DNA from 2 places in the Shewanella sp. 10N.7 genome. Region 2 is predicted to be linked to the other one. Evidence: riboswitches for the same ligand, from Rfam matches in the RefSeq annotation. Region 2 holds a riboswitch; the other holds the start of a gene.
What was found. A riboswitch is a leader RNA that binds a small molecule or an ion and turns the genes downstream of it on or off. The one in region 2 is predicted to bind lysine.
Positions count from the first base shown of each region.

Region 1: linked by a shared signal. The riboswitch ahead of LMH66_RS19820 (Na+/H+ antiporter NhaC family protein) and the one ahead of lysC (lysine-sensitive aspartokinase 3) in region 2 are both predicted to bind lysine.

Region 1 is NZ_JAJGZS010000047.1:1,674-16,798, reverse strand. It holds gene LMH66_RS19885 (glutathione peroxidase) at 1-355, opposite strand, end outside; gene LMH66_RS19880 (YfaZ family outer membrane protein) at 688-1,227, shown strand; partial or broken gene LMH66_RS20590 (hypothetical protein) at 1,289-1,516, opposite strand; gene LMH66_RS19870 (small highly charged protein) at 1,621-1,782, opposite strand; gene LMH66_RS19865 (copper resistance protein NlpE) at 1,947-2,429, opposite strand; gene LMH66_RS19860 (patatin-like phospholipase family protein) at 2,567-3,694, opposite strand; gene LMH66_RS19855 (proline--tRNA ligase) at 3,871-5,586, opposite strand; gene LMH66_RS19850 (acyltransferase) at 5,905-6,522, opposite strand; gene tsaA (tRNA (N6-threonylcarbamoyladenosine(37)-N6)-methyltransferase TrmO) at 6,591-7,328, opposite strand; gene rcsF (Rcs stress response system protein RcsF) at 7,353-7,748, opposite strand; gene LMH66_RS19835 (H-NS family nucleoid-associated regulatory protein) at 7,902-8,306, opposite strand; gene LMH66_RS19830 (electron transfer flavoprotein subunit beta/FixA family protein) at 8,753-9,502, shown strand; gene LMH66_RS19825 (electron transfer flavoprotein subunit alpha/FixB family protein) at 9,505-10,428, shown strand; lysine riboswitch at 11,289-11,509, shown strand; gene LMH66_RS19820 (Na+/H+ antiporter NhaC family protein) at 11,587-13,143, shown strand; gene LMH66_RS19815 (M3 family metallopeptidase) at 13,224-15,125, opposite strand, start outside.
Region 2 is NZ_JAJGZS010000003.1:67,402-82,685, forward strand. It holds gene LMH66_RS03215 (phosphoenolpyruvate carboxylase) at 1-550, shown strand, start outside; gene LMH66_RS03220 (dicarboxylate/amino acid:cation symporter) at 1,130-2,374, shown strand; gene LMH66_RS03225 (thioredoxin family protein) at 2,519-3,274, shown strand; gene LMH66_RS03230 (class 1 fructose-bisphosphatase) at 3,366-4,358, opposite strand; gene LMH66_RS20390 (hypothetical protein) at 4,357-4,491, shown strand; gene LMH66_RS03235 (S9 family peptidase) at 4,654-6,873, shown strand; gene arcA (two-component system response regulator ArcA) at 7,158-7,874, opposite strand; gene LMH66_RS03245 (DUF3293 domain-containing protein) at 8,555-8,989, shown strand; lysine riboswitch at 9,492-9,668, shown strand; gene lysC (lysine-sensitive aspartokinase 3) at 9,810-11,159, shown strand; gene LMH66_RS03255 (succinylglutamate desuccinylase/aspartoacylase family protein) at 11,181-12,320, shown strand; gene LMH66_RS03260 (site-2 protease family protein) at 12,502-13,632, opposite strand; gene LMH66_RS03265 (DUF4144 domain-containing protein) at 13,758-14,138, opposite strand; gene LMH66_RS03270 (DUF342 domain-containing protein) at 14,159-15,284, opposite strand, start outside.

The DNA.
Region 1 (15,125 bases), on a different contig from region 2:
ATAGACCTTTAGCAGAAGATTTAAGAAACTTATAGAGTGGCGCTACTTCAGTACCATTAACGTCGACTTTACTGAATAAAGGGAAACTAACACCAAAATTTAATTCACAGAATTGACTAATTGTCGCTTCATCGCCTTTCTCTTGACCACCGAATTGATTACATGGAAAACCCAATACCACGAAACCTTGATCTTTATACAGTTGATATAGGTGCTCTAGTGGCTTGTATTGGTGAGTAAAACCGCACTCACTCGCCGTATTAACAACCAAAACAACTTTGCCTTTGTAATCTGACATTGATACAGCGTTGCCTTGAATATCAACTGCGCTTTGCTCGTAAAAAGATTGGCTCATAAATACACTCCTCATAGATTTAATATCACTATATAGTAGAAAATAATTTAGTCAATTAAATTGTGCGCAATTTAATTTTGATTCATTATATCGACTTTCTCACTTTCTCACTTTCTCATTTACACACTCACGATGAGTCCCGCTCTAATGAATACGTAATTCATCGTGAATGGGTATCAATCATTAACAAAATTCCTTTTTTTGTTGTCCATGTGTTTTAACTTTGTGTGTGTATTGCGCGAAGCCTGAACGATACAACTGATTTTTAAAGACTAACGGGATTTGGCCAGTATAATCCCTGCAAAATAAGACTTTAAGACTGAGTTTATCAAATGAGAAAAATTATCTTAGCGGCATCGTTAGCTGCGAGTACGTTACCTTTAAGCGTAACAGCGAGCGAAATCACTATTGGTTTAAGTGAACATGTCGTGTCAGCTAATCTAAAGGCCAATATAAACCCTCATAGCAATCTTGAAGCGGGTTATATCTATTCTGATAAAAAAGGTCAGCTTGCAGAATTTGCTATGCATATGACTCATCAGACTGGTGCTCATACGATTGAAATTGGTCCTAAATGGACCTCAGTTTGGTTTGATGATAATCCTGATGGCAGCGTTATTTCTGTTGGTGGTCATTATTCATTGGCTTTAGGCAATAATATATCGATTCATGGCGATGCTTATTATGCTCCGTCTGTATTATCATTTTCAGATGTTGATGGTTACACCGAATTAGGTGCAAAAGTACAGTATGATTTTAACCCTAACATGGCAATCTTCATCGGTTACCGTAATCTGAAATTTAAGTATGATAACCAGTCAAACAGATCATTCGAGGATGGTTTTTACATTGGCGGAACTTCACGCTTTTAATTAGCTGAACTGAGTCAGACCTGCTGGTTGATCGCGCTATTTATATTATCAATTATAGGGCTTAAGAAATATCACAAAAAAAAGCAAGTTGCCTAGGGCCTGTTGATCTTTCAAGGTTATTTTTGCAGCGAATTGTTGGCCATTTATGCAAGGCAGAGACTTTGTAGTGTAGTTATTCTACATAAAAAGTCGATAACGCAGTAAAAATGACCAACAAACGCTGCCCAAAGGGTTCGACTAAAAGCGTTTTACTCTTTGTTGGATTAATTTTGCTTAGATGACTAGGCATCAATCCATCCGCCTCAATTAAAACGCTTTTATTTCGAACAAAACTTAACCAGCAAAGAGCAACAGGCCCTAGCAACTTGCTTTTAATCGAATAAGTATAAACACTTAATTGTACTGATTTACTTCAAAATCCAATTCGGCATAATCATCTGCGTAACGACGCTTAGTATCTTTTCTGCGTTGTTTGAGTTTCTTCGCTTTTGGTTTTTCGTCAACTTCGTTATCCCAAAGGATGTCGTCGATATCAAATTTGTAGTATTGAGACATTTGTCTTTCCAAGGTGTTTCTTAAACTGATTAATAATCACTAAAAAACCTGATTGGTTATACTCAGTGATGACTTGTATTCACGTTGAATACAAACTCATTTTTACCTAATTTGAATTTGTAACGAAAGCAAAAAAAATCACCTATGACGGTGAATTTTTTTGTTCAATCTCTTACTAAAGATGAAGCTGGAATAAAGTCACTGCTGATGGCGGGGCGACTAGGTAGCTCGGCAATCTTATTGACGATGTATTTTTCTTCATTTTCACCACGTATGCGTTCACTTTCTACATTGAGTAAGAACATTTTCTCTTCGACCACATGGTATATCTGGCCTCTATCTAAGTAGATGACGTTGCCAGTTTTATCCCAATGGAATAGCCCACTATTGTTAAATGGTAGCGGGTCTTGGCCCAAGTGTTCAGTGGAGATTGTATATTGATTTGGTGGGGTGAGTGTGAGGGTCGTTTTCATACCATCGCAGCTTGGGCAAGGGAAAGTACCTTGATATACGCCAGGCCAATTGACTGTATGTAAGCTGCCTTTAGTAGGATCTGGGTCAAAGCTCAACTGAGAGTCAGAGCATGCTGTTAATATTGAAATGGCCATTAGCATGGCGATTACTGCAATTATCCTTATTGCGTTCATATCTATTCCTTTAATTTTTCCGTGGTTTCATATTCCTTGTCAAACTGCAAATGACACAAGGTCATCGTTTACATCATTAAATAAGTCACCGTTTACATCATTAAATAAGTCAAAGTTAATCATCAGCGAAAATGAACTTAGTGCTCGATATTAAAAAACTGCTTTATGGTATCAATCTGCGTCATTGCGTCTTGATAGCCTAAATCAATTAAAGCACTCGTGTAGGCTTTTTCAAATAATAAATATGACACGATACTTGAGTCTGTTTCACAATCAACCCCAAAAAACTTAAGTAAAATTCTGATAGCAATAGGTAATTCTTTAAAATATCGTGCTGCAATTTCACTCAAATCTTCACTGGGTTTAATCACTAAGGTATCGATTTTACGTAAATGGATTTGTTTAGCATTATTTTCAGGTATCAAAGCTAATGTTGAGTTAATTCGCTCTAATCGCTCTAAGTCACTGTTTAAGGTATCGGAGAAAATGGTATCGAGCAAATGACCTGCAATGGTGGCAGTTTTAGGGTGAGCATCAATCTCATTATGATGTTGTTGATGAGGACTATCGAGATTGATCACCATAATTTTGTCAGCGCCTAAATGAATAGGACTTGATAAAGGAGATAGTTGATGCACAGAGCCATCACCAAAGTAGGCTTGGTTTAATTTAATCGAAGGAAATACTAATGGTATTGCTGACGTTGCCATTAAGTGGTCTGTAGTTAACGTGCAGCGGTTTCCTTGTCTTCTCGCTCGTTTCCAGTCACTCACAGTATTATTGGCTTGAAAGAAGCTATAGGAGTGTGAGTCGTTATAGCTTGAAGCATCTAAACTAATGGCTTTTAACGCTCCACTACCAATATTGCGTTCAATACGTTGAAAATCAATTAGCTGGTTCAACAGACCGCGCAGTGGCGCGTTATCTAATAAGCTGCCAGCATCAGTGTTCATTTTGTCGCTTTGCAAACCTTTGAGCGCCATTTTACATAGATGTTTAAATACGCCCCAAAATGAAGAACGATAGACCTTCTTCGTTTCAAAATGACGCCAAACCCAATCTAACTTTTTCACTCCAAGATGAAAACATGAAGCGTGAGTGGCTAATGAAGTCGCATTAATTGCACCAGCAGACGTGCCACTGATTATTTCAAACGGAATATGATGATTCCGTGGATACAGTTGAACTAGGGCTTTTAATACCCCAATTTGATAGGCCGCTCTAGCGCCACCACCGCCTAAAACAAGTGCAATTGACTCTGACAACTAAGATCTCCTTTCTTATGACTAACGCCATGATATCAGTATGGTTAATAATATCTGGTTCGACGAGTAATAGAACGATAATTTAAGCATAAATATTGAAAGGATATTGGATGCGATAAATGCTTAGGCATAAAAAAACGCACCAAAAGGTGCGTTTTAAATTATCGCCAAATCAATTAGCTTTTGATTGAAGACTTGATGAAATCAACAATTTGATCGAATGGGATATCTTGCTTCTCACCGGTGCGGCGGTTTTTGTACTCAAACACGCCAGCATCGATATTGCGATCACCAATCACGACGACGTGTGGTAAACCCACTAGTTCCATGTCGTTGAACATCACACCAGGACGCTCTTTACGATCGTCGAGTAATATCTCGATGCCTTCAGCAGCTAAATCTTTATAAAGCTGTTCAGCCATTTCTTTTACGCGATGAGACTTGTGCATGTTCATCGGTAAAATGCCGACGGTAAACGGAGCCAATGTTTCTGGTAACATCATCCCGCGTTCATCATGGTTTTGCTCAATCGCAGCGGCAACGATACGGCTAACACCAGCGCCATAACAGCCCATCATCATGACTTTAGATTTACCGTTTTCATCGAGTACGGTTGCGCCCATCGCTTCTGAGTAGTTAGTGCCTAACTGGAAAATGTGACCGACTTCGATACCACGTGCAAAGGCATAAACCCCTTGGCCATCAGGTGTCGCTTCACCTTCAACTACGTTACGGATATCCATGGCTTGAGCCATTGGTAAATCACGTTCCCAGTTAATGCCGAAGAAGTGTTTACCTTCTTGGTTAGCACCAGCACTAAAGTCATTGATTACCGCAACATCTTTATCGATGATAATTGGCATTTCAAGACCAACAGGGCCTAAAGAACCAGGGCCTGCACCGATAAGGTCTTTGATTTCTTCATCGCTAGCGAACTCGAATGGAGAAAGCACAAGCTCATGCTTTTCAGCTTTTAATTCATTCAGCTCATGATCGCCACGAACAATCAATGCTACTAAAGGTGCTTCTTCAGTGGCGCCTTTAACAATCAATGTTTTCACTGTTTTAGTGATAGCGATGTTAAATTGCTCAACTAACTCAGTGATGGTTTTAGCATTGGGTGTATCAACTAGATTCATTTCTTGAGATGGCGCTGCTAAAGTCGCAGTAGGCTCAGGAGATTCTGCTTTTTCAATGTTAGCGGCATAATCACTACCCGTTGAGTAAGCAATTAAATCTTCACCACTGTTAGCCAGTACGTGGAACTCATGCGAAGTATCACCACCAATTGACCCAGTATCAGCAATCACAGAGCGGAAAGCTAAGCCCATACGCTTGAAGATATTGTTATAAGCTTCATGCATCGCTGCGTAAGTCTTATCCATACATTCTTGGTTTAAATGGAAAGAGTATGCATCTTTCATCAAGAATTCACGGGCACGCATTACACCGAAACGTGGACGAACTTCATCACGGAATTTAGTTTGTACTTGATAAAGGCTTAAAGGAAGCTGCTTGTATGAGCTCACTTCTTTACGCACTAAGTCAGTAATCACTTCTTCATGGGTTGGGCCAAGTACAAAATCGCGATTGTGACGATCTTGGAAGCGTAACAATTCAGGGCCAAATTTTTCCCAACGGCCAGTTTCAACCCAAAGATCAGCGGGTTGAACCAAAGGCATTAAGATTTCAATTGCACCTGCTTTGTCCATTTCTTCACGAATAATCGCTTCAACCTTACGTAAAACACGTAGGCCGCTCGGTAACCATGAATAAAGACCTGATGCATTACGACGGATAAAACCTGCGCGTAGCATTAATTGATGACTGGCAACCTCTGCATTTGCAGGGGTTTCTTTTTGTGTTGAAAGCAGGTAATTGCTAACTCGCATTCCCATTGTCCACTTAGTAACTATTAATGGGCGACATTTTAGCATTTGCCACGTTGTTGTCACCAGATAATTGAACTGTATAAAGCTTTATTATCAGTTGGCGAAAAAGGGAGTGGTCAGTGCCACTATAGCGAGCGTTCGTTGACTCGTGTTAGGAGAAAGCTAAGTTATTAATCTAGTTTAATATTTGGCCATGGGATTTAGGGCATGCCGTCAAATATTAATACATGTAAACAAAGAATATAACGCAGATGATAAGCGAATTAACCTTACCTTATTTATCTTTGAGTAAGTGTAATAAGTCGTAGAGGGCTTCTGTTATTTATCGCGCCTGTCACCAATGATTTTGGCAGGGTTTCCTGCAACGATGGCAAACTCGGGGACATCTTTTGTCACTATGCTGCCCATACCGACGACGGCTTGGTTACCGATATTCACTCCATCGACAATACCCGCTTGTGCGCCAATCCAAACATCTTCACCAATGGTAATCCCTTTGGTTGTCACAGGTTGTTGGTATATGGGGGAGTCTACTGACATGCCATGATTAAAGGCATATATAGTGACATTATTGGCAATGCGAGTTTTGTCTCCAATGGTAATACCCACTCTACCGCCATCAAAAGAGCAGCCATGGTTAATGGCGACTTCTTTGCCCATGGTGATAGGGCCATGTAAAAACACATCAGCAGCAATCATACATTGGTCGCCGATACGGATATCTCGGCCACGCTCAGCAAATATCCTTGCTTCAGGCGCAATGAAACACTGCTCACCAATATGGACGGTTTCAACTGAAGATAAATGCAGCTGAATATCATCTTGCCAAGGCTTAGCCCAGATTAAGTGTTTTTCTTTTAATGAAAAATAAAGCCAAGGCATCCAAGACAAACGTTTTTTATGTTGTGCTTGATAATCAGGTTTATCTTGAGTCATGGTTATGGGCTTATATTAAATAATGATGGAAGAGTAATACTTGCTTGTTTGTAAGGGAGAAACCATAGCTAACAAACCGAAGTGGGTTTAATCTCTATCACTTCAATTTTGTCATTATTAAGGTGCCAAAAAATATCGATATCATATAAAGCCACTTGATATATCTTAGCATCATCTTTTGCTTTTTTATAAGCAGGGCGAGGGTCTTGAGCTAATACATCATTCACCACTTGTTTTAAATCAGCCACTTTATTTTCGTTCGAATATTCAGCCAATTGGCTTTCAGCTAATTGACTAAATTGTACGTCAATTAATTGTGGTGCAGATTGCGCAATACCACCACTGGCATTATCAATAGCATCAGAAAAAGGAATATAAGGTTTAATATCAATGATTGGCGTACCGTCTAATAAATCCATCCCCGATATTTCTAAACAGACTTTGCCATTTTGTTGCACAACATTGTGTAATTTAACCACTGACTGACCAATGCCGTTTGGCCTAAACGTTGAGCGAGTGGCAAATACCCCTAGCTTTTCATTGCCACCTAGTCTGGGTGGCCTAACCGTATTTTTCCAACCTTGAGCTAAATTTTGGTGAAAACAAAAAAGTAGCCATAAGTGAGAATATTGCTCAATACCTCTTACTGCATCGATGTTATTAACATGGGGAGCAAGCTCAACCCAGCCTCGAACATTGACTAGTCCAGGTTGTCGCGGTATTCCAAACTTTTGTTTGTACGGGGTGCGACATATTGCAACAGCTTCAATTTGAGAATTAAAAGACTGTTCAGAATATTTATTCATTTATATAACTAATATATTTAAAGGTTATTGAGCTGTGGCTGTTTTAATCGCCTGGCCGACACAAAATGCTTGGGTATAACAAGTATTGGTCTTTTGTTCTGTTAATAGACACTTTTTCACTATTAAGCCATTCGCGCCAAGTTCGACTGCTTTTTTACGTGCTTGGGTGCGTGCATCTGCAATATTAGCTGGCACACCTGATTCTGTTTCTTGACAAGATTCACCTTCAACTAAGCCAACGATTTCATAGGGGCCTTTGGGGCTTGCACCGTCAATATACAATTCAACACTTGTCGGCTTAAAGTATTCATCGATAGCTTCACCATCTAAATTACTATTAAAGGTGTAATTACTTGAACATGCTGATAAAAGTACTGTAGAGAAGAGGGTGATTAACGCAATCGTTTGAGAAGTGTTCATAATACGGCCTAATTTATTTAGAGCATTAAAGAGGAGTCTATATTGCCTACAGTTTACATGGCTTACAGGATTGTGGAAATACTTGATAAAGGCTTATGCAGATAACAAAAGAGCCTACCGAAGTAAGCTCTTTAATTTCAAAAAGGTGAACTTTTATTCCATACCAGGAATTAAAAAGTCTTCCATTTTCTTGCCTGCATCAATTTGGTTTTTAAATACCGTTGGCATACGACCTTGGCCAGTCCACTGAATTAATTCACCATCAACTTCAATTTGGTATTTAGCCGGGCGAGGGGCACGCTTTTTAGGTGCTGGCTTAGCAGTAATTTCGCCTAAGTCTTCAATTGATAAACCACTGTTTTCAATTTGAGCTAATATTTCGGCTATACGTTCATTACGTTCAGCATTCGCTTCTAATTCAGCTTTTTCGTCTTCTTCTCTTTCAGTGATAATCTTTTCTAACTTAACTGAAAGCTCACGTAAATCTTCTAGTGATAACTCTTTTACAGCAGCTTTAAAACGACGACCATGTGTTAAAATTTCTAAAAAGTCACTCATATCAATGTGCATCCTAATGATTTTAATTAATAAGTATCTCAAGTAATTCTGTGGCTATTAAATAATACTTACCAAAACTCTAGATTGTTTAATTGTTATCAAACGAGAGTGTAAATTGATTTGACTATTTAAAATGTTAAAACAAAATAATAGTAGAAAAACACGGTTACTTGAATCGCCTTTAATAATAGAAACTAAATTTGATTGGATCAAATAAAAAATCCTTAAATGAACAAATTTTAAATAAAAAAGCGCAAATACCCCGCTTGATAAATAAATAAATGCTTAATACAACTTATTTATACCGACCAAGTTAATAAAAAAGATATAAACAAGTGTTTGACTTTGGTTGACGTTAACGTTAACAGGACGTAAAGTTGTGCCATATTGCATTGGTGATAGCCAATGTGCCATCCACATACATTGAAGGTGTAGAAGGAAATCCCATGAAAGTATTGGTGCCTGTAAAGCGCGTAGTCGATGCCAATGTGAAAGTCAGAGTAAAGGCTGATAACACAAATGTTGATACTGCTAATTTAAAAATGGCGTTAAACCCATTTTGTGAAATTGCTGTTGAAGAAGCAGTTCGATTAAAAGAAGCGGGAAGTGCGACTGAAGTCGTGGTGGTGAGTATTGGAGCTAAAGCTGTGCAAGAACAGCTACGTACCTCTATGGCACTTGGTGCTGATCGCGCTATTCATGTGCAAACGGATGAAGAGCTAGTGCCTTTATCAATTGCTAAAATTCTTAAAGCGGTGCAAGAAAAAGAACAAGCAGATTTAGTGATTTTTGGTAAGCAATCTATCGATGGCGACAACAACCAAACTGGCCAAATGCTTGCTGCATTAACCCAAATGCCTCAAGCCACGTTTGCATCAGAACTTAAATTGAGTGCAGACGGCGCAGAAGTAACACGTGAAGTCGATGGCGGTTTACAGACCCTTAAAATGCCATTACCAGCGGTTGTGACAGCTGATTTACGTTTAAATGAACCTCGTTACGCTTCACTGCCTAATATTATGAAGGCGAAGCGTAAGCCGCTTGAGACGCTTTCAATTGATGATTTAGGTGTTAGCTTAAAAGCACACCAAACTATCGTTAAAGTGACGCCTCCTGCTGAACGTCAAGCTGGCATCATGGTGAGTTCAGTAGCTGAGCTAGTTGAAAAGTTAAAAAATGAAGCGAAGGTGATCTAATTATGGCCATTCTAGTATTAGCAGAGCACGACAATGCAAGTTTAAAATTAGACACAGCAAAAGTAGTTAGCGCTGCGACAGCCATTGGCGGTGATGTTCATGTATTAGTGGCTGGCAGTGCATGTGCTGCAGCTGTTACTGCTGCGCAAGCATTAACTGGCGTCAGTAAGGTTTTAGTGGCTGATGCAGCTGCATATGAAGCACAAATGGCTGAAAATTTATCAGAACTCGTGCTTAAACTTGCTGGCGATTACGACTACGTTCTGGCTGCTGCGACAAGTGTTGGTAAAGATACTCTACCTCGCGTGGCTGCATTATTGGACGTCGCACAAATTTCAGAAGTGATTGAAGTTGTTAGTGCAGATACATTTGTTCGTCCTATCTATGCTGGCTCTGCTTTAGCAACAGTACAAAGTTTAGATGACAAGAAAGTGTTAACTGTGCGCACGAGTGCATTTGATGCAGTGGGCAACGAAGGCAGTGCAGAAGCTGTGGCGGTAGATTTTGTCGCCGAAGCTAAGACTGTGTTTGTATCGCAAACATTGACTGAATCAGAGCGTCCTGAGTTAGGTAGCGCTGGTGTGATTGTTTCTGGTGGCCGTGGTATGGGCAGTGGAGATAATTTTGCCATTCTTGAAGCGCTTGCTGACAAAATGACCGCTGCTGTCGGTGCATCACGTGCTGCAGTAGATGCGGGTTTTGTACCGAATGATTTACAAGTGGGTCAAACAGGTAAAATTGTTGCGCCTGACTTATATATCGCTGTGGGTATTTCTGGTGCGATTCAGCATTTAGCGGGCATGAAAGATTCAAAAGTGATTGTCGCAATTAACAAAGATCCTGAAGCGCCTATATTCCAAGTCGCTGACTATGGTCTTGAAGCTGATTTGTTTGATGCGATTCCAGAACTTACTAATTTATTATAATCAGTATTTTACCTATTATTTATAGGCTGGTTTAAACAGTAAGTTTTATGCATTTTAGGAAGGTTTTTGTCATATTGGCAAAAACCTTTTTTGTTTTATAGCCAGTCAAATCGCCATGCGTGGCAGTAAACTCAAGTTAGACAAGAGTAAATTAGTCAGTAGCTACATTTTTGTTTTAAATTAGTCATTTCAGCCTTAGATATTTATTACCGTTGTGAATAACCCTGCCATTGATGTGTTTTTATTTGCATATTTATTCATTATTTTTTTGGGATATGTGACTTTGGAATCCCTTACTTAATAAAGTAAATGCTCCAACTGTATCGGTTCGACCTATATTGATAATGCATAGTCTGATGCTTTAACTTTTTAATGGGAGTGGCTTGTTAGGTGAAAAACAATCATAAATGAATGGGGTGGATTAGTTCTTGCCTGTTATTCAATAGCAATACTTTCAAGGCACTTACTTTTTCATTATGACTTGTCACGCACCGATACAGACAGACAAACACACAAACACAATCTAGCGTTAAATAGCATCATAAATTAAGTTTGAGTATTAAGTCTGTTGATTTTATCAAACAAAAATTATCTCGCAGAGCAGTACAGCTTAATCAGGTTTGAAAATAGTATTACCCCTCCTATTTGGTCAAACATCCCTTGAAATGGTGATATTGATGGATAAAACAACGCTTGCTAATAAATCGTTACACCCTTGATAAGCCGCTGTGGCGTTTTTTGATTGTGATGTTATTTCTCACAAGATAAGCTACTTTTATCTGGCAATTAACCTCGTGCTTATGTTTGTATAGTGGCGTGTATCGGCAGAGAGCTTCAAATAAGGCTCTCACTGTGCTGACTACATAAGTAGAGGCGCATCAAATATCAGTAAGTTTACGTTGGGTGATACCAATAACTTAAACGGAAAGGATTTGGTGCCGAAGCGAACTGGTTATATCAAAACCGTTTGCTGGGGCAGTTTCCGAAAGGGGCTGCACTGTCATAGTAATTTTTATCCGTGAGGATAAAACAATGGATATCGATGTTGATATCGATATTACTGTGGAGTGCTACTGAAAAGATCCTTGTCTTCGCTTTCTGCGTTGTCTTGCCTTATCAGTTATCCTCCATTCGTACTCAACGAAGAAATTATAAAAAATGATGATAACAAGTTACGCCGATTCGGCACTTTCGCTTTTGCCTCCTGTTGTGGCAATTATTCTTGCAGTGGTCACACGTAAAGTGCTTCTTTCACTTGGCTTAGGTATTCTTGCCGGTGTGGTGCTTTTAAGCGACTTTTCAATAGGTACTGCAGCAAGTCACCTCTTTAGCACTGTAACCAGTCTAGTATGGGATGATGGCGCGCTAAACGCGTGGAATTTACAGATCATCGGCTTCTTAGTGGTACTTGGGATGATCACCGCATTAATCACAGTCAGTGGTTCAGCTCGCGCTTTTGCCGATTGGGCACATCAACGCATTCGTAATAAGCGTGATGCTAAACTGATGACGATATTCTTAGGTTGTGTGGTGTTTATTGATGACTACTTCAACAGCATTGTTGTTGGCTCAATCGCACGTCCTATTACCGACCGTTATCATATTTCTCGCGCTAAGTTAGCCTATTTGCTCGATTCAACAGCTGCGCCAGTTTGTGTTATCTCACCCGTTTCTAGCTGGGGTGCATATATCATCGCATTAATCGGCGGCATTTTAACGGCACATGGCTTTGCTGACACAGGACACCTAAGCGTCTTTTTACAAATGGTGCCGATGAATTTCTACGCCATTTTCGCTTTATTGCTATTACTTTGTGTGGCTATCTTTGGCTTAGATATCGGCCCAATGCGTCAACATGAGCGTAATGCGCAAAAAGGCGAATTGTTTGACGAAAGCAAAGGCTTACCACCAGGTGCAACGGCTGATTTACCAGAAGCGGATACGGGTAAAATTCTAGGTCTATTCCTACCGATTTTTGTTTTGGTGGCAGCGACGATTTACTTTATGGTTGCAACTGGTGCGGATGCATTAGCAAGTGAAGGCCTAAAGTTTAGCGTACTAGGTGCTTTTGAAAACACTGAAGTGAGTGAGTCATTATTTTACGGGTCACTCGTGGGCTTAGTTGTGACGGTACTACTGACAATTCAACAAAAAATCAGTGCTAGCATGATGTTTACTGGCCTTAAGGTCGGCGCGAAATCAATGCTACCTGCTATCTACATCTTGTTATTTGCTTGGACCATCGCATCAGTGATTGGTGAGCTTGAAACAGGTAAGTACATGGCAAGCCTTGCTACTGGTAATATCCCGTTTGCATTATTACCTGCAGTATTATTCTTGCTTGCTGGTTTAACTGCTTTCTCAACCGGCACAAGCTGGGGGACGTTCGGTATCATGTTGCCAATCGCAGCTGATATGGCAATGGGCAGTGACAGCACTATGATGTTACCTATGCTTGCAGCAGTATTATCTGGTGCAGTATTCGGTGACCATTGTTCACCAATCTCGGATACCACCATCTTGTCGTCAACGGGTGCGAGCTGTCATCACTTAGACCACGTAATGACGCAATTACCGTATGCCTTGATTGTCGCTGTTATCAGTATTGTCGGTTACACAGTGCTTGGTTTTACTGGCTCTGTTGCAATGGGCTTTATTACTTGTTCAGTGTTATTTGTACTGGCAGTATTAGGGCTTAAAATAGCAACTAAGTAACGACTATTTTTTATATTCAGTCATAAAAAATGCCACTCAATTGAGTGGCATTTTTGTATTTACTGTATACGTTAGGCTAATTAATTTAAGCCGCGGCGCTCAAGTAATCCTTCCGTGGTTGGGGCTTGGCCTCTAAAGTTTTGATACGCTTCCATTGGCGGTACGCTGTTGCCCACTTCACGAATCGTTTTTCTAAACTTCATGCCTATTTCGCGATTTAAACCACCTTGAGTTTGCACGTAAGCAAAGGCATCAGCGGCAAGAATTTCACTCCACATATAAGCGTAATAACTTGCTGAGTAACCGCCAGGGAATGCATGCGCAAAGTAGGTTGAGCGGTAACGTGGCGGCACTGCAGGCAAATCAACGCCGTGTTTTTTCAAAGCATTGGCTTCGAATTGCTCAACGTTCTGTAAAGGAGCATCAGCGTCCAGTGCATGCCATTCTAGGTCAAGCAGAGCTGCAGACATATACTCTAACGTATCGAAGCCTTGGTTAAAGCTTCGTGACGCTAATAGTTTTTGCAGCAAGTCATCAGGGATAGGTTTACCCGTATCATAATGCTTGGCGTAATTAGCAAGTACTTTGGGATGTGCGGCCCAGTCTTCCTCAAAGGTTGACGGGAATTCTACAAAGTCACGTGAAACTGAAGTTCCAGCAAGTGATGGGTATTTCACTTTTGAGAACATACCATGAGTACCGTGGCCCATTTCATGGAACATAGTCGTTGCTTCATCGTAGCTCACAAACGTTGGCTGGCCTTCAGGCGCCTTTTTAATGTTCATCACGTTTACAACGACAGGCTTTTGATTTAATAGCTCTGACTGGCCAACAAAAGAGCTCATCCATGCGCCGCCACGTTTGCCTTCTCGGGCAAAGTAATCAGCGTAGAAGATAGCCATGCTTGACCCGTCTTCATCAAACATCTCGTAAGCTTTTACATCTGGATGATAAACCGGTAAGTCTGGGCGCGGCTTAAGCGTTACGCCGTAAAGCTCTTGTAAGGTAAAGAAAACCCCATCTTCAAGTACGCGATTAAATTCAAAGTAAGGCTTGATTGATGCTGAATCTAAGTCAAATTTTTCTTTACGCACTAGCTCTGCGTAATAAGCCCAGTCCCATGGCGCTAGAGTAAAGTCGCCGCCGGTTTTGTCAATCATCGCTTGAATGTCTGCAGCTTCTTTTTGGGTGTTTTCAACGACCGCTGGCACCATAGAGCCGAACATGTCATAGACCGCTTCAGGTGTTTTTGCCATTTGCGGCGCCAAGCGGTAGTCAGACCAAGTGTCGAAACCTAATAGTTTGGCTTTTTTAGCCCGAAGCTGTGCTAAACGTGCCACTAATGAAGCCGTTTCATTTTCGCCTGTTAAGCCACGGTTAGCAGATGCTTCCCATACTTGCTGACGTAATGCTCGATTATCTAGCTGCGCCAATACTGGCTGACGAGTGGTATTGGTGATGTTAAGTAAGTATTGGCCGTCAAATCCCGCAGCAGCGGCATCCGCTTTTGCTGCAGCGATTGCAGATGTTGATAAGCCTGCAAGTTGACCCTCATCGTCCACAGTTACAGCAATTTCTTTACTTAGTCTTAATAGCCTTTGAGCAAATTCATTGGTGAGGGTTGATTGCTCTTCATTTAACTCACGGATTTTCTGCTTTTCAGCTTCAGTTAGTTTTGCGCCCGCCAGTACAAAACGCTGATGATAGACTTCAACTAAACGGACTTCTTCATCAGTCAGCGACATGGTCAAGCGGTTATCATAAATGGTTTGAATACGGGCAAACAGCTCAGGGTTCAGGTTGATGTTATCTGAGTGGGCAGCCATTTTAGGCGCCATAATACCTTGTACTTTACGCAGCTCTGGGTTGCTATTTGAACCTGTAAGGTTATAGAAAATGCTCGAGGTACGGGTTAGTAAAGCGCCACTTTTTTCCATTGCGGCAATGGTATTCTCAAACGTGGCGGCTGCTGGGTTAGCGGC
Region 2 (15,284 bases):
ACAAATCCAAGGCCGAACTCGATTGTTGAAAGGTTTTTTACTGCACACAGATTTACACCCTGATTATCAACCAGAAAATCATGTTGGACATAAGCATGTTCCTAGGTTGTTTAATTGCGCTGAAGCGATCATCAAGCCTGCCAGTGTTGATGTGCATAACAGTCAGCATGAGTTAACCTTGCTTGATACGGTATCAAAAATTAAAGCCATTAGTCGGGACTTGTTACCAAGCAAAGTGCGTGAGCATAATGTTGAAACCATAATGACTGCAGTGGAAGATTTTGATATCCCAGATAATCCATTGAAGCTAGCTGTCGATGAGTATTTCTGTGAAGTCATTGATTCAGGTCTTCGCCAATCGGCGCTTGAGTATTTACAAGCGAATAAGCTTGAGTGGGAATCCGAAAACTGGCTGTATCAAGTTATTGGTGGCTATGAAGGCTTACCCGACGAGCATAAAGCCTATTTTGAGTTGGAACCAATAGGTGAACCTGATCCTGTTTATAATGGTAACTTTATGATCCACGATGTTGAGCTATGGCTAGCATAAAAAGACGAGCTTTGAATTTGCGTTAAAGGCGCTCAAAACGTAAATAAGCTTGTTAGCGGGTAAAGCAGTTAAGGCAACTTAACTGCTTTTTTATTGGCTGGAATTTAGCCAACTGAAATTACTGTGATGATTTAACAGTAGCGACTCATATGGTTTTATATTGATACATTTATCGACCTTACTGATAACATTATGATTAATTTCATTTAGTAACAAATGTTATTGCTTACGAGTGTTATGGCATCAAGGCAAAAAATATTGCAGTAAGCCAGTGTATCTAACTTAATTTGGTAATTTAACTAACTGATCTCGCTGTTATGGAGTTGTGTTTTGGTTTTGAAAACTGGCATAACAGTCAATTTTATTGAATTTCATGATTTAATTGTTTTAAAACAGTCAATTATACCTCACTGTAAATATCTAGTTTCATTCCTTATAACAACTTATTGATCTCTAACATTGAATTATGTTGCATCTTGTTTCAGTATCCTTGTCGTTAAAAATAATTAAAACAAATTTTATCGTCGTTTTTAGGTGTTTTCTTTCTGAAGTCGGCTTGAACTAGGAATACAGAAAATTATGACCAAATCATTATCGACTCGAATTTTTATCGGGTTATTCTTAGGGGTACTACTGGGTAGTATCGTTCAATTTGCGCTAAATGATGTGGCGTTCTTTTCGGGGACATTAGTCGAAGTCGCTTCTGGCATCGGTAAAATGTTCGTCAATATGATCATGATGCTAGTGGTGCCGCTAGTATTTGTCAGTATTGTTTGCGGCGTGTGTGAACTACAAGACCTAAAAAGCTTCGGCCGTCTTGGTGGCAAAACGTTTGGCTTTTACATTATTAATACCTTAGTGGCGATTACGGCTGCTTTTGCGGTAGCAATGTTAATCGAGCCAGGTAAAGGCGTTGATATGTCTAGTGCTGGTGGTGTGGATATTACCGCCACTGAACTGCCTAATTTGATGACCTTGATTGTCAATATCGTACCGAATAACCCGTTCTCTGCATTTACGTCAGGCAATATGCTGCAAGTCATTTTCATGGCGCTATTGCTAGGCGGCGTGATCAAGTCATTAGGTGAAGTTGCCAAAGGCGCAGTGAAGGGCTTTCAAACCGCTAACGTCATTATGATGCGTTTGATTTCAGTGGTGATGAACCTTGCCCCTATCGGTGTATTTGCATTGATGTTCAAGCTTGGTGCGACGTTAGAGCCTGAAATCTTCTTCAGCGTGGTGCAATATTTATTGTTAATTCTTGGTCTGTTATTACTGTGGATTTTTGTGGTTTATCCATATGCAGTAAGCTTCTTTACCCAAGTAACAGCGAAACAGTTCCGCGAAAAAACCCGCGAACAAATCTTGTTCTCGCTATCAACTGCAAGCTCAAATGCCACCATTCCAGTGACCATGCGTACCTTAACTGATAAGTTAGGTGTTAACCGCGCAGTTGCTGGTTTTGGTGTGCCACTGGGCGCGACCATGAACATGGGCGGTGTATCAATTTACATCACTATTGCAATCTTCTTTGTTGCCAATGCTTTTGGTATGCCTATTAGTGGCGATCAAATTCCAGCCTTATTGTTCAGTGTTTTCTTATTGTCAGTGGGTGCAGGTGGTGTTCCTGGTGGCGGTATGGTGATGATTGGTGTGCTTATTCACCAAATGGGATTACCAGTTGAAGCGTTTGCTATTGTCGCTGCGTTAGACCGTATCATTGATATGGTGCTGACGTCATGTAATGTTGTTGGTGATACAGCGGTATTAACCATTGTCGACCAAACTGAAAAACCGCACCAGATTGAAGCTGAAAAAGCTTAAGTTTGATTGAGTCTTTTGGGGCTCAACGAACGGTTAACCCTATGCTTAACCGTTCGTTGAACATGGGGTTAACAAAAGGTCTGCATTAGCAGACCTTTTTTGTATATGCTTAGTTAACTATCATAAAAATAAAGGGAAGGTTGCGTGAAATTAGGGATTGGATTTATTTTATTATCATTAATGTTATTGATGGGATGTCAGTCAACAACGCATCATGGTGAAGTACTGCCACAATATACGTTTATTGCTCATGATAATGATATGGAGCGAGTAGCATCGGCGCAGTCTACTGCTCAAGCAAATGGTAAATTGTTATTGGTGGTGATGGGCGCACAGTGGTGCCATGACAGCCGTGGTCTTGCTGCTAAGTTTTCGACAAATCAAATGCAAACCATACTATCCGATCGCTTTGAAACTGTGTTTGTTGATGTAGGCTACTTTAATGACATACACTTTTTACCTCAAAAATATGCTTATCCTGCCTACTTTGGCACGCCGACTGTGATGGTGATTAACCCTGAAACCAGTCAACTCCTCAATGAGGTAAACTTATCTAAATGGCAAAGTGCTGACAGTGTTCCCATGGATGACTATCTAGCATTCTTTTCAAGTATTGGTCGCCAACCAGTCGCGCCATTACATAGCTCTGCGGAAATTGATCAATTTACCGAAAAAAATGTGGCGAAAATGAAGCAGGGCTTTGATCATTTAAGACCTATTTGGGCTGCAGTAAGGGAGGGGAATACAGATAAATCAGATGAGTTGCAAGCTGTCGCCACTGAAGTGTGGCAATTTCGCACGCAATTACAAAAGGATATTGTCGCAATGAAACTAAAGTTAGCCGAAGATCCTGCAGCAAAATTGAATTTGCCCGATTATGCTCTTTTTAGCTGGCAGTAATAACTGGGCCAAACACTCGAAATGAAAAAACCGCCAACTGGCGGTTTTTTAGTTAAACCCCACTTAAAAGATGAGGTCTAAAATAATCAGCTTAGCTGATTTCAGGTTCACTACTGTAATCAAGACCGTGATAGCTTAAGCAAGTTTCAACTTCGTTAGCTGACCCTAAAATTACCGCTACACGTTGGTGAATGGCTTCTGGTTCAATATCTAAGATGTCACCATAACCAGTTGAGGCTTTACCACCGGCTTGTTCTACTAATAATGCCATTGGGTTAGCTTCATACATCAAACGTAGCTTGTACGGCTTCTCAGGGTTCTTGTTATCGGTTGGATACATAAAGATACCACCACGACATAACACGCGATGTACATCACCCACCATGGCTGCAATCCAGCGCATATTGAAAGACTTCTCACGAGTGCCAATTTTACCTAGCAACAAATCGCTAATGTAAGTTTGCATTGGCGCTTCCCAAAAACGTTGGTTTGACATATTGATGGCAAACTCAGCAGTATCTTGGCTGATGCTAACACTCGGATCTGTTAGCAAGAATTCGTTTGTATCAGGGTCTAGAGTATAAAGTTGAGTGCCATTACCTGTCGTTAATGCCATCATGGTTGATGGGCCATATAGAACATAACCAGCAGCAACTTGCTGACGACCATTTTGTAAAAAGCTGTTTTCAGTAAACTCACCAGCTTGTGCTGGTAGTACTGAGAAAATAGTGCCTACCAAAGAGTTAATATCAATGTTTGAAGAACCATCTAATGGATCAAAACAAACCAAGTATTCACCTTGCTTATTCACTTCAACCACATAGTCTTCTTCTTCTGATGCTAGACCACGCACATTACCTTCGGCTTTGAGTGCATCTTTGAGCATATCGTTGGTGATAACGTCGAGTTTCTTCTGTGTTTCGCCTTGGACATTCTCTTGTTCAGTTGCACCTAAAACGCCTGCTAGTGCGCCATGGCGAACGGCTTGGCTAATTTCTTTTGAACAGTCAGCTAAGCTCAAAATTAATTGTGAAAGAGATTCTGATACAGCTTGTTTTGTAAGGGTTTGTGTCAAAGTTTGCATGCTTGTTCCTAAGACAGTAGAGGTTAAGGTCGGTAACCAGTGGTTAATGTTCTATTTTATTGCCACAGATAATACCTTAGTTCGGGTGACATTACAGCGTGAAAAAGATGAGCAATATATGACTTCGGACTGATTTGTTATAAACTCACGCAAAATACCTACTTTAGGTTGGTATTTGGTTAAATTGAAAATAATAACAATAAGAAATTTACACCATCATTTTTTGTAAGGAATGACCATGATGACGAAATGGAAATCTACGGCACTTTCAGTGTTATCCGTAATTCCGCTAGTAATGACTAGTTCTCTTTTCTCGACCTACGTATTGGCCTCAACAATGAATATGACAGGTAATAACACTCCGCTTACTATCGAACGAATTCATGCTTCGCCAGCCTTAGCTGGTGCAAGCCCTAGAGGACTTAAGTTGTCTCCAGATGGTAGATTGGTGACATACCTTGCAAGTCGTGAAGATAATCAACACTTCTACGATTTATGGCAAATGGACATTGCAACGGCAAAGCGCAGCATTTTACTCAATGCCGATAAATTAGCTTCGGGTGAATTATCAGATGAAGAAAAAGCACGCCGTGAGCGCCAACGTATTTATGGTCAAGGGATCATGGAGTACTTCTGGGCTGATGACAGCGAAGCATTATTGATCCCAGCTGCTGGCACTTTATATTATTTTACCATTGCTGATAACAAAGCGGTGGAGCTTGATATTGGCGAAGGTTTCGTTACTGATGCGCGACTATCGCCAAAAGGTAAGTATGTATCTTTTGTGCGAGAGCAAAACATTTATGTACTAGAACTCGCTAGCTCAAAACTGACTCAGTTGACCTTTGATGGCAAAGGTCCGATTAAAAATGGTATGGCAGAATTTGTCGCCCAGGAAGAAATGGGCCGTATGACAGGTTATTGGTGGTCGCCAGACGAGTCATCTATCGCGTTTACTCGTATTGATGAGTCAGGCGTTGAATTAGTCACTCGCAATGAAATTTATGCAGATGGGATTAAACTCACCGAGCAGCGTTACCCATATGCGGGTAAAACAAACGTTGAAATAGAGTTAGGCGTGATTACGCTTGCCAAAGAAGGAAAAGAGCAACAAGTTTCATGGATCGATTTAGGTAAAGAAAAAGATATTTATTTGCCGCGAGTCAAATGGCTACCTGATAGTCAGCATTTATCATTTCAGTGGCAAAGCCGCGATCAGCAAGCGCTTGATTTACGCATTGTAGATGTTAAAAGCAATAACCTTGCAAAAACGGTAGTGGCTGAACGAAGCGAAGCATGGGTTAACCTCAATGATGATTTACAGTTTTTAAAACAGCAAAAGTCATTCATTTGGGCCTCGGAGCGAGATGGTTTTAACCACCTTTACTTATTCGATTTAAATGGCAAAGTATTAAAGCAATTAACCCAAGGTGATTGGGCGGTTGATGCGCTTGAGTTAGTTGATGAAAAAGCAGGATGGGTTTATTTCTCTGGTCGTAAAGATTCTGTAGTTGAACGTCATTTATACCGTGTGCCATTAGCTGGTGGCGAAATCGAAAAAATCTCCAGCCGTAACGGCATGCATTCTGCGGTATTTGCAGATAATAAACCTGTTTACTTAGATTACTTTAATAGCCTAAGTCAGCCGCCACAAGTGAGCTTACACGATGAAAAAGGTAAGCAATTAGCTTGGGTTGAGCAAAATGAAGTTAATCAGTCACACCCTTTGTATGACTTTGCGGGTCTTTGGCAAATGCCTGAGTTTGGAGAGCTAAAAGCTGAAGATGGCCAAGCACTGCAATATCGTTTATTCAAACCTGTACCATTTGATGACAGTAAGAAATACCCTGTTGTTGTTCGCGTTTATGGCGGTCCTCACGCGCAATTAGTGGTGAATAGTTGGAGCGAAGCGGATTACTTTACTCAGTATCTACTGCAACAAGGTTTTGCGGTATTTCAATTAGATAATCGTGGCTCTGCGCACCGTGGTACTGAGTTTGAATATGTTATTTACCAAAACATGGGCGATGCAGAAGTCGAAGATCAGAAAGTGGGCGTAGATCATTTACGTAGTCTGCCTTATATCGATGGAAACAATATTGCGATTTATGGTCATAGCTATGGCGGTTACATGGCATTGATGGCGCAATTTAAAGCACCTGATTATTTTAAGGCTGCAATATCTGGCGCACCGGTCACAGATTGGCGTTTATATGATACGCATTACACAGAACGTTACATGGGTCATCCTGAAAGAAATCAAACAGGTTATGATGCCAGTAGTGTTTTACCTTATGTGAAAAATTATCAATCAGGATTGATGATGTATCACGGCATGGCTGACGATAATGTGTTGTTTGAAAACAGCACACGCGTTTATAAAGCCTTGCAGGATGAAGGTAAATTATTTCAGATGATGGATTATCCAGGTTCGAAACATTCAATGCGTGGTGAAAAAGTTAGAAATCACCTTTATAAGTCGTTGGCTGCTTTCTTGGAAAATGAGTTGAAGTAATGACGGTAGCGGTACTAATAGCCCTCAATGTGATAGCGGGGGCTTTGTGTTTAATGAGCTTAATTGAATTGTTTAAAGACAAAAGGCGTAAATAATTCGGTTAGTTAAACTACATTCATAAGAAGTAACGTCTCGGTATTTAAAACGTAGCTTACCCCTTCGTTTCGAGATTGAGCTTTAGTCAAAGAATATTCGTAATATAGTTTGTCCGTTAAGCTGAATTACAGCCAATAAAAAAGCCAAGTCATCGACTTGGCTTTTTTTATTTCCGCAATAAGCGAAAATTAATCTTCTAAGTTACCGCAAAAACGATAGCCTTCACCGTGGATAGTCGCGATGATTTCTGGCGTATCAGGTAAGCTTTCGAAATGCTTACGGATGCGACGAATGGTTACGTCAACAGTACGGTCATGTGGCTTAAGCTCACGGCCAGTCATCTTCATTAACAAGTCAGCACGAGTTAAGATTTTGCCTGGGTTTTCTACAAAGTGAAGCATCGCGCGGAATTCACTGCGTGGAAGCTTATAAGATTCACCTTGTGGGCTTACTAAAGAACGGCTGTTGATTTCTAAGCTCCAACCATTGAAGCGGTAGAATTCTACAGAACCTTTTTCTTCGATTTCTGCACCAGCACTATTAACGCGAGTTAATAAGTTGCGAGCACGGATAGTTAATTCACGTGGGTTGAATGGCTTAGTGATGTAGTCATCAGCGCCAATTTCAAGACCAAGAATTTTGTCAACTTCGTTGTCACGACCAGTTAAGAAGATAAGGCCGATATTGTTAATTTCACGAAGTTCACGAGCTAACAATAAACCGTTTTTACCAGGAAGATTGATATCCATAACAACAAGATTAATCTTATTATCCTGCATGGCTTTATGCATTTCTGCGCCATCGTTTGCTTCAGTTACTACATACCCTTCTGCTTCAAAAATACTACGCAGTGTATTACGGGTTACAGCTTCATCTTCAACAATAAGAATGTGTGGGTTTTGCATGTTATTTACCTAAATTAAAAACAATTGATTCTAGTCATGTTGCACTAGGGCGTTGGCGTGTTTATTAATGAAACGCCGATAATTTATAAATTTCACGATAGGTGTTTATCTATGTCTGCCCTGAACAAAACACGCTTCATGACTAGCTACATTATACACTCAGCTTAATACATTATTAAAAGAGACATACGTGACATAAATGTGATCATAAAAAATCCATATTCTCATTGTATGCTGAGTCTTAACTCACTCACAATCAGTCTAAAGATCTATTAAAACAATGATTCGTTACACTATGAGATTAAATTGCTCATAAAAGTTCCTTGGCAATTTAATAATGTTCTATATTTAATGTTATCTAAAAATGTAGAACAAAATGCTCAAGCTTGATTATTTAATGGTGAAAAAATGTACCGATAAATGTAACAGCTTGTGCCACAACTTATAGTTATGTAGCAAAATCTAGCTAGTGGTGATTATTGTACTCGTTTTAGGCATTTGTTAACAAATGAAATGTTAACAAATTTACGCATTAGAATTGTTACAAAATTGAATTTTTTAATAAGCCTTTGATTTTGCTATTTAATTTAATTATTATTCTTGTGACTTGCATCACATGGACTATGAGCGTGAATAAGGGTTTGCTACACTTAACTGGGATTAACAGAGAATATTAGATAATGGATAATTTAATTGATAGCCTTTGGCACAAGTATCAAGGAACACAATTTTTACTCACGCAGCGCTTATCTAATGATATTCCTTTCGCCATTGTCACCGCACACAATCCTCTTGGTAGTGTGCTCACTCCTTGCCAAAATCGGTTATTAGACCGTCGTTTACAGCGAAAAATTGAACAATATAACAGTCCATATCGTTCACTTATTGGCGCAGCTCCTGATTTATCGCATATGGAAAAAAGCTGGGCAGTCTTTATTGATAAACAGCAGGCGTTAGAATTAGGGCGAGAGTTCAAACAACATGCGATTTATTATGTGAACCAAGGTTTATTGTCTTTAGTGGCTTGCGGAGATGCGCCAGATGATGAAGTGATGATTGGCGACTTTACAACACGTACCCAGCTAGTGAATGAACTACCAGATTTGCACGAGTAATTTTTAGGTATTGTTGTTAATTAGGTATTGTTAATTAGGTATTGTTGATTAAGGTGAGATCTCTGCTCAGAAGCCGTTAATGGTATCTTTATGTAGGTTTTATTCTAGCAAGAGCTGATTAAGGTTGAATATTAGCTTCATTCTGAAAGCGGATTGTAGAGCTAACTATTTATCACCTACTGACGGTTCACAATTGCATTGAAAATACGTATTCATTGGCGAGGTATATAAACCCTTTTAAGACATCATTGAGCAGTAATCGCCATTTTTGTTATTGCATATGTATAATATTTGCTTCAACTATCCATTAGATTGTTTTTTGTATTCTTCTTTGTTGCTGTAATTTAAGTATTTATCTTATCAATTCCTTCAAAAAAGCTCTCCTGTTTGATTAAGCATTTAAATGTCGTATTTTCAGTATTCTGTTATTTAGTAACTTTATTACAAGTCTGAATTGACTTAGATGGTCATTTATTGGTATTTTTCACTTTCTTCCATTGGGAGAAACAGAAGAGGAGCGTTAGCTAGGTAGTGAGTCTGAGGAAAACCTATTCCGATGATGACTTATGAGGGAGATTAGCGCCGAGATATTCGAAGTGATTGGTTTAACTTCATATCGGTCGATTAGGCTGAATCCTAACGATTGTCACCTATTAATTGGTGGAGAGCTTCTGGTGAAAAGATTGCTGTTTCCCTTCTCTAAGGGTGCGTTATCACTGCACCAGGCTCTTCGAACGAAGTAAGTTCGGAGCGTAATCATGTTTTTAAATCTTATTGTTCAATCTGTAAATGCTAGTCAGCCTATTGCTGAGGTGCTGTCATGAGTTTAGTTGTTGCTAAATTTGGAGGCACATCGGTTGCCGATTTTTCTGCAATGAATCGCTGTGCAGATATCATTCTTGCTAATTCTAATACTCGTGTTGTTGTCGTGAGTGCCTCAAGTGGCGTGACTAATTTACTGGTTGAGTTGACTCAAGCCAACGTAAATGACCAACGCCGTATGGCTTTGTTGACTCAAATTGCCCAAGTTCAATATGACATTGTTGATAAGCTAGAGCGCCCACAAGATGTGGCGGCAACAATTGATAAGCTACTCAGTAGAATGTCAGTACTTAGTGATGCGTTAGTGCTAGATAGAAGCAAAGCCATTATTGATGAGTTACTCTCAATGGGTGAGCAATGTTCTTCATTGTTATTTTCAGCAGTTATTCGCCAAAAAGGCACGCCTTCGAGTGCATTTGATGTAAAACAAGTACTGAGAACCGATAGTCACTTTGGCCGTGCAGAGCCGCAGATAGAGAGTATTGCTTCTTTAGCCGCTGAACATTTAGCGCCGCTTTTAAATGAACAGGTCATTGTAACTCAAGGGTTTATTGGTGCAGACAGTGAAGGGCGCACGACAACATTAGGCCGTGGTGGCAGTGATTATTCAGCAGCTTTATTGGCTGAAGCGCTTAAAGCTGATGCGGTAGAGATTTGGACTGATGTTGCTGGTATTTATACTACTGACCCTCGTTTGGCCCCTAATGCTAGACCGATCCCTGAAATCAGCTTTAATGAAGCCGCTGAAATGGCGACTTTTGGCGCCAAAGTATTGCATCCTGCGACTATTCTTCCTGCTGTTCGTCAAAAAATTCAAGTCTTTGTAGGTTCAAGTAAAGCACCTGAGCAGGGCGGAACCTGGATCCGTCATCAAGTTGAAGAGGTCCCTGTTTTTCGCGCCGTTGCTTTAAGACGTGATCAAACATTACTAAATTTACATAGCTTACAAATGCTACATGCTCAGGGCTTTTTAGCGGAAACCTTCGCAACGCTTGCTAAGCACAAAATATCTGTTGATTTAATTACCACATCAGAAGTTAATGTCTCGCTGACACTGGATAAAACCGGTTCAGATTCAAGCGGTCAAGGCTTATTAAGTGAGTCGTTATTGCAAGAGTTATCACAGCATTGCCGAGTTAGAGTAGAAGATAATCTCGCTTTAGTCGCGATTATTGGTAATAAAATCGCTTCAACAGCTGGCATATGTAGTCGTGTATTCTCAGTACTAGAAAACCATAATGTTCGCATGATCTGTCAAGGCGCGAGCCCACACAACTTGTGTGTGTTAGTGGCGGAATCAGAAGCGGCAGATGTAGTAAATTCATTGCATCAAAATCTATTTGAATAAGTAATGCCAATAAGGTTAAAAATGACAGCATCAACCGGTACTTCTAAAGCACTGACTTCGCAAGTTGAGTTGGGAGAATTGGCCACTGGTCAAGCGCTTACAGCGCCTTTGTTTAGTTTTAAAGGAAGCGATAGCGCTGCGCCTTCTGTGTACATTCAAGCAAATGTTCATGGCGCAGAAGTACAAGGTAATGCGGTTATTTATCAGCTAATGACCTTGCTAGAATCATACACTATTTTAGGTGATATTCGCTGTCTTCCACTTGCTAACCCACTAGGTATTAACCAAAAAAGTGGTGAGTTTACCCTGGGGCGGTTTGACCCGATCACTGGGGTCAATTGGAATCGTGAATATTATGAACATGCGGATATTATTAGCAATATTCCTCAATGGTTTGAACTAAACCAAGGATTATCAGATGCTGAGTTAGTTGCGGCTTTTCGTGAATTATTAACTCGTAGCTGTCAGCAACGTATCGCCAATAGTTGGGGCGTAAGTACAGGACACCGCCTTGCTGTTACCTTGCAATCAATGGCCCACGACGCTGATATTGTATTAGATTTACATACTGGTCCGAAATCAGCCAAACATTTATATTGTCCTGAATATGATGTTGAAGCCGCTGGACTCTTCTCTATTCCCTTTTCATTGATAATTCCAAATGAATTTGGCGGTGCGATGGACGAAGCCGCTTTTTATCCATGGTGGCAACTTCAACAATATTGCGCCACGCAACAACGTCATTTTGATGTACCTGTTGCCGCATTTACCTTAGAACTGGCTAGCCAAGAGCGCATTGATATGGCCGACGCTAAAGAAGATGCGCTAGGAATTTTGGCTTATTTGAGTCACCGAGGTGTGATTGAAGAGAAAGTGCTACCAGCTGAGATGTCTCGCTGGGGCTGTTATTTGAAAGACTACAAAAAGTTTCATGCACCAAAAGCGGGATTAGTAGAATATTGTGCAGAAGTGGGCAAGCCGCTGGCAGCAGGTGAGCCGTTAGTTACCCTATTGCGACTTGATCAATATGGATCAGAACAAGCGTTAACGTCAGTGAGTTTACCTTGTGATTGCGTGCCTGTTTTGCACTTTGCTTCGGCATCAGTGCATCAAGGTACAGAGCTGTATAAAGTGATGACGAATGTGTTTGAGATTAAATGATGTATGATTTTTCCTGAGTTTAGAGTTTAGAGTTTAGAGTTTAGAGTTTAGAGTTTAGAGTTTAGAGTTTAGAGCTTAGGACTAGTACTAGAACCTAGCTATCATTTGGGACACTCAATACCAATATAAACTGCGTAAGGTAAGTGGGTTAAACTTTCGAAATAACCCACTTTAATTCTTGTTAACTCTTCAATATTTCAAGTGGCATAGCCAGCATGTCGTCACCAGAGCCTGCAAAGTACCAGATAATTCCAATCAAAATACCCACAGTTAAAAAATACCAAATCGTAGAAAATATCTGGCCGTATCTATCTAACGGTAATAAGTGACTTTGATGGCGGGTTTTCCATTCAAACACAATTTCTAGGCTACCGATTAATAACAAGAAACCAAGTAATGCTAAACCTAAACTGTAACTTATGAACACACCGATTGCTGCGCCAGCCATACAGGCGATAAGCCCGACCATGCTGTTCATCGAAAAAGTAATGCTTTTTAAAATATGACCGCCATCTAAAGGTAAAATTGGTAGTAAATTAAACAGGTTTAGTAAGGCGTTAAAACTAGCGAGGCCAGCGAAGAATATATTGCCAGTGACCCAGTAAGCTATCATGCAACCTATCGACATTATTAAGCCAAATGTGGGCCCCATGATAGATATCACTACATTTTGCCAACGGGTATTAATGCGCTCGTCACTGACCGCTAAACCACCCATGAATGGGATGAGATAGATGCCTTTAGTCTTCATGCCAAAGTGTTTCATTGCCTTGATATGACCGTACTCATGGATAACCAAACAAGCGATTAATGCCAAGGCAAACTCGATTGAAAAAAGCCACGAATAGGCAGCAACACTCGCAGCTGCCAGCATCGCTTTAACCACTTTGGCACTTTTAAGTAATTTAAATCCTAAAGATGCCAATCCCACCATACTGAATTGTTGTTTTTTTACTGGGGCAACTTCAGGAACTTGTTGTTCAATATCCTTGGTATTACGTTGTCCTTCAGCAATGGTGTCTTTATCGACGAGCACTACATAGTTGATGAGAAACGGCTGCCATTGCACATCGGCTTCGAGACGGACTTTTATGATGTTTCTACTGGCTTCTGTAATGACATCATCAGTGCTCGATGTTTGCATGGAAGCGGGCCGTGATAACTCAAACTCATGTATGTTAAAAGCCTGATTATCTACAGATGCTGACTTTTGCGAGACTAATTGATTGTCCCAATATAGTTGTTGCCAGCCCGCCATGGAGCCTTCTAATCGTAGGCGTTTACCAAGGCATTCTATATTCAGCAGTTCCATAAATTTAGCTGTTCCATTGTTATGATGAGAAGTTGATGATTGGTGGTGTGATTTAATTGATACATTGTTCGATGCAATTATTAAAAACGCTAGGCATTCTGCCTGATAGGCAAAGGCGACTCAAGCTAAATAGATTCAAGATAAGCGACAGCTTCAATCCCTTGCTTTATATCACTAAAAACAATTTTAGCGCTACAGCAATGGCCGTTTAATACTGCGTGTTGTCGAACCAAATGGATAAAACTGACAATATCGATAGGGTGTTGGCTTATTTCAAGTTGAGGTAATTCCGCTGTGGGTTGTGGTACCTGCATCAAGCTTGAGTCTATCGTCGGTTCGATAACAATATTAAAGGTTAGCCCTGCAGTGTCTAATAGCTGATCTTGGTGATCATAGATGTGTGGTTGCAAGTAACAAAACTCTAGCCAATCTCTCTCACTGGCTAGATAAATCAGCTCTTCACTTTCTTGTTGCTTGATAATTGCAGGCCAACAAATGTTATCCATAGCATTTATCACCATCAGTTTTAATGGCTACCGTAATCAAAACTGATTTCATTATGAAGGTTTTTAATCTGACAAGGTCCATGCTCTCTTTGGGTTCGATTTTGAGCAGGGCCAATATGGATTTCGACATTGGAGAAAATATGCTGTTCAGCTTGAATAAAGTGCTTGCTGTAATAACCTCCGACCTCTTGTTGTAACTGTTTGCACTCAGACTCTGCTTTAGCACGGTTATTCGCGACTTCTTTCTTTTCATCGAGCATCATTTTCACTTGCTCTATCATGCCAGCGTCAGTTTGCCATTCTGATTTAGGCGGAAGTTTTCTGAGCCGAGCTTCGATATCAAGCCCCATTACAACTAACTTTTTCGCTTTAGCATCGCACTCTTTAACTTCTGCTCTAAGCTCAGTTTGGTGCATAGCGCAATAAAGTTCTGTTTTTGTGCCTGCGGTTGCACCAAAGGCGACAGCTTTTATGCCTTTTTTAGCGGTTGCTCTACCGCCAACTAAATCACCGCGCTTTGCGCTAGGATCGCTGACAGTAATAACGCTATCCGATTGCGAATGACTATGCAGAAGTTGCTTAGTCACTAAAATATCACTGTGGGCAGTTAAATTTGAATATTGTACGAACTGAGCACAAATTTGCCCTTGAGCTGTGATGTTATTACTGAGTTCTTGCTCTTTAATTTGCCTGCCAATAATGCCTTTGCTGACAATAACATCGCCATCGGCTTCTAAGGTTGCTGATTCAACAAAGCCCATGACCGTAATGTCACCACTGCTTTTTACTTTCATACCTTCATGAACGTCACCTGTGATTAAAATACTGCCTTCAAAATCAACATGACCATACTTTACGTCGACATCTTTAATTTGCAGCACGTCGTCGACTTGCATACCTTTTTTGTTTTCAACAGGCTGACCTGCCACCGTAGCAATCAGTTTATATGGATCTTCAGGGTCGATTTCTGTGCCGCTACCAGGCTGCATCGACAGATCTTTTCCTTCAACCTGTAATATGGCTTCACCATGGATGTTATATCCAGCAGTGCCAGAAGTTGCAGGCGTTTTAACCATTAATACATCACCAGGTTTAACCATTATCATGGCGCCTAGGTTACGCATATCTACCGAGCCGTCTTCACGC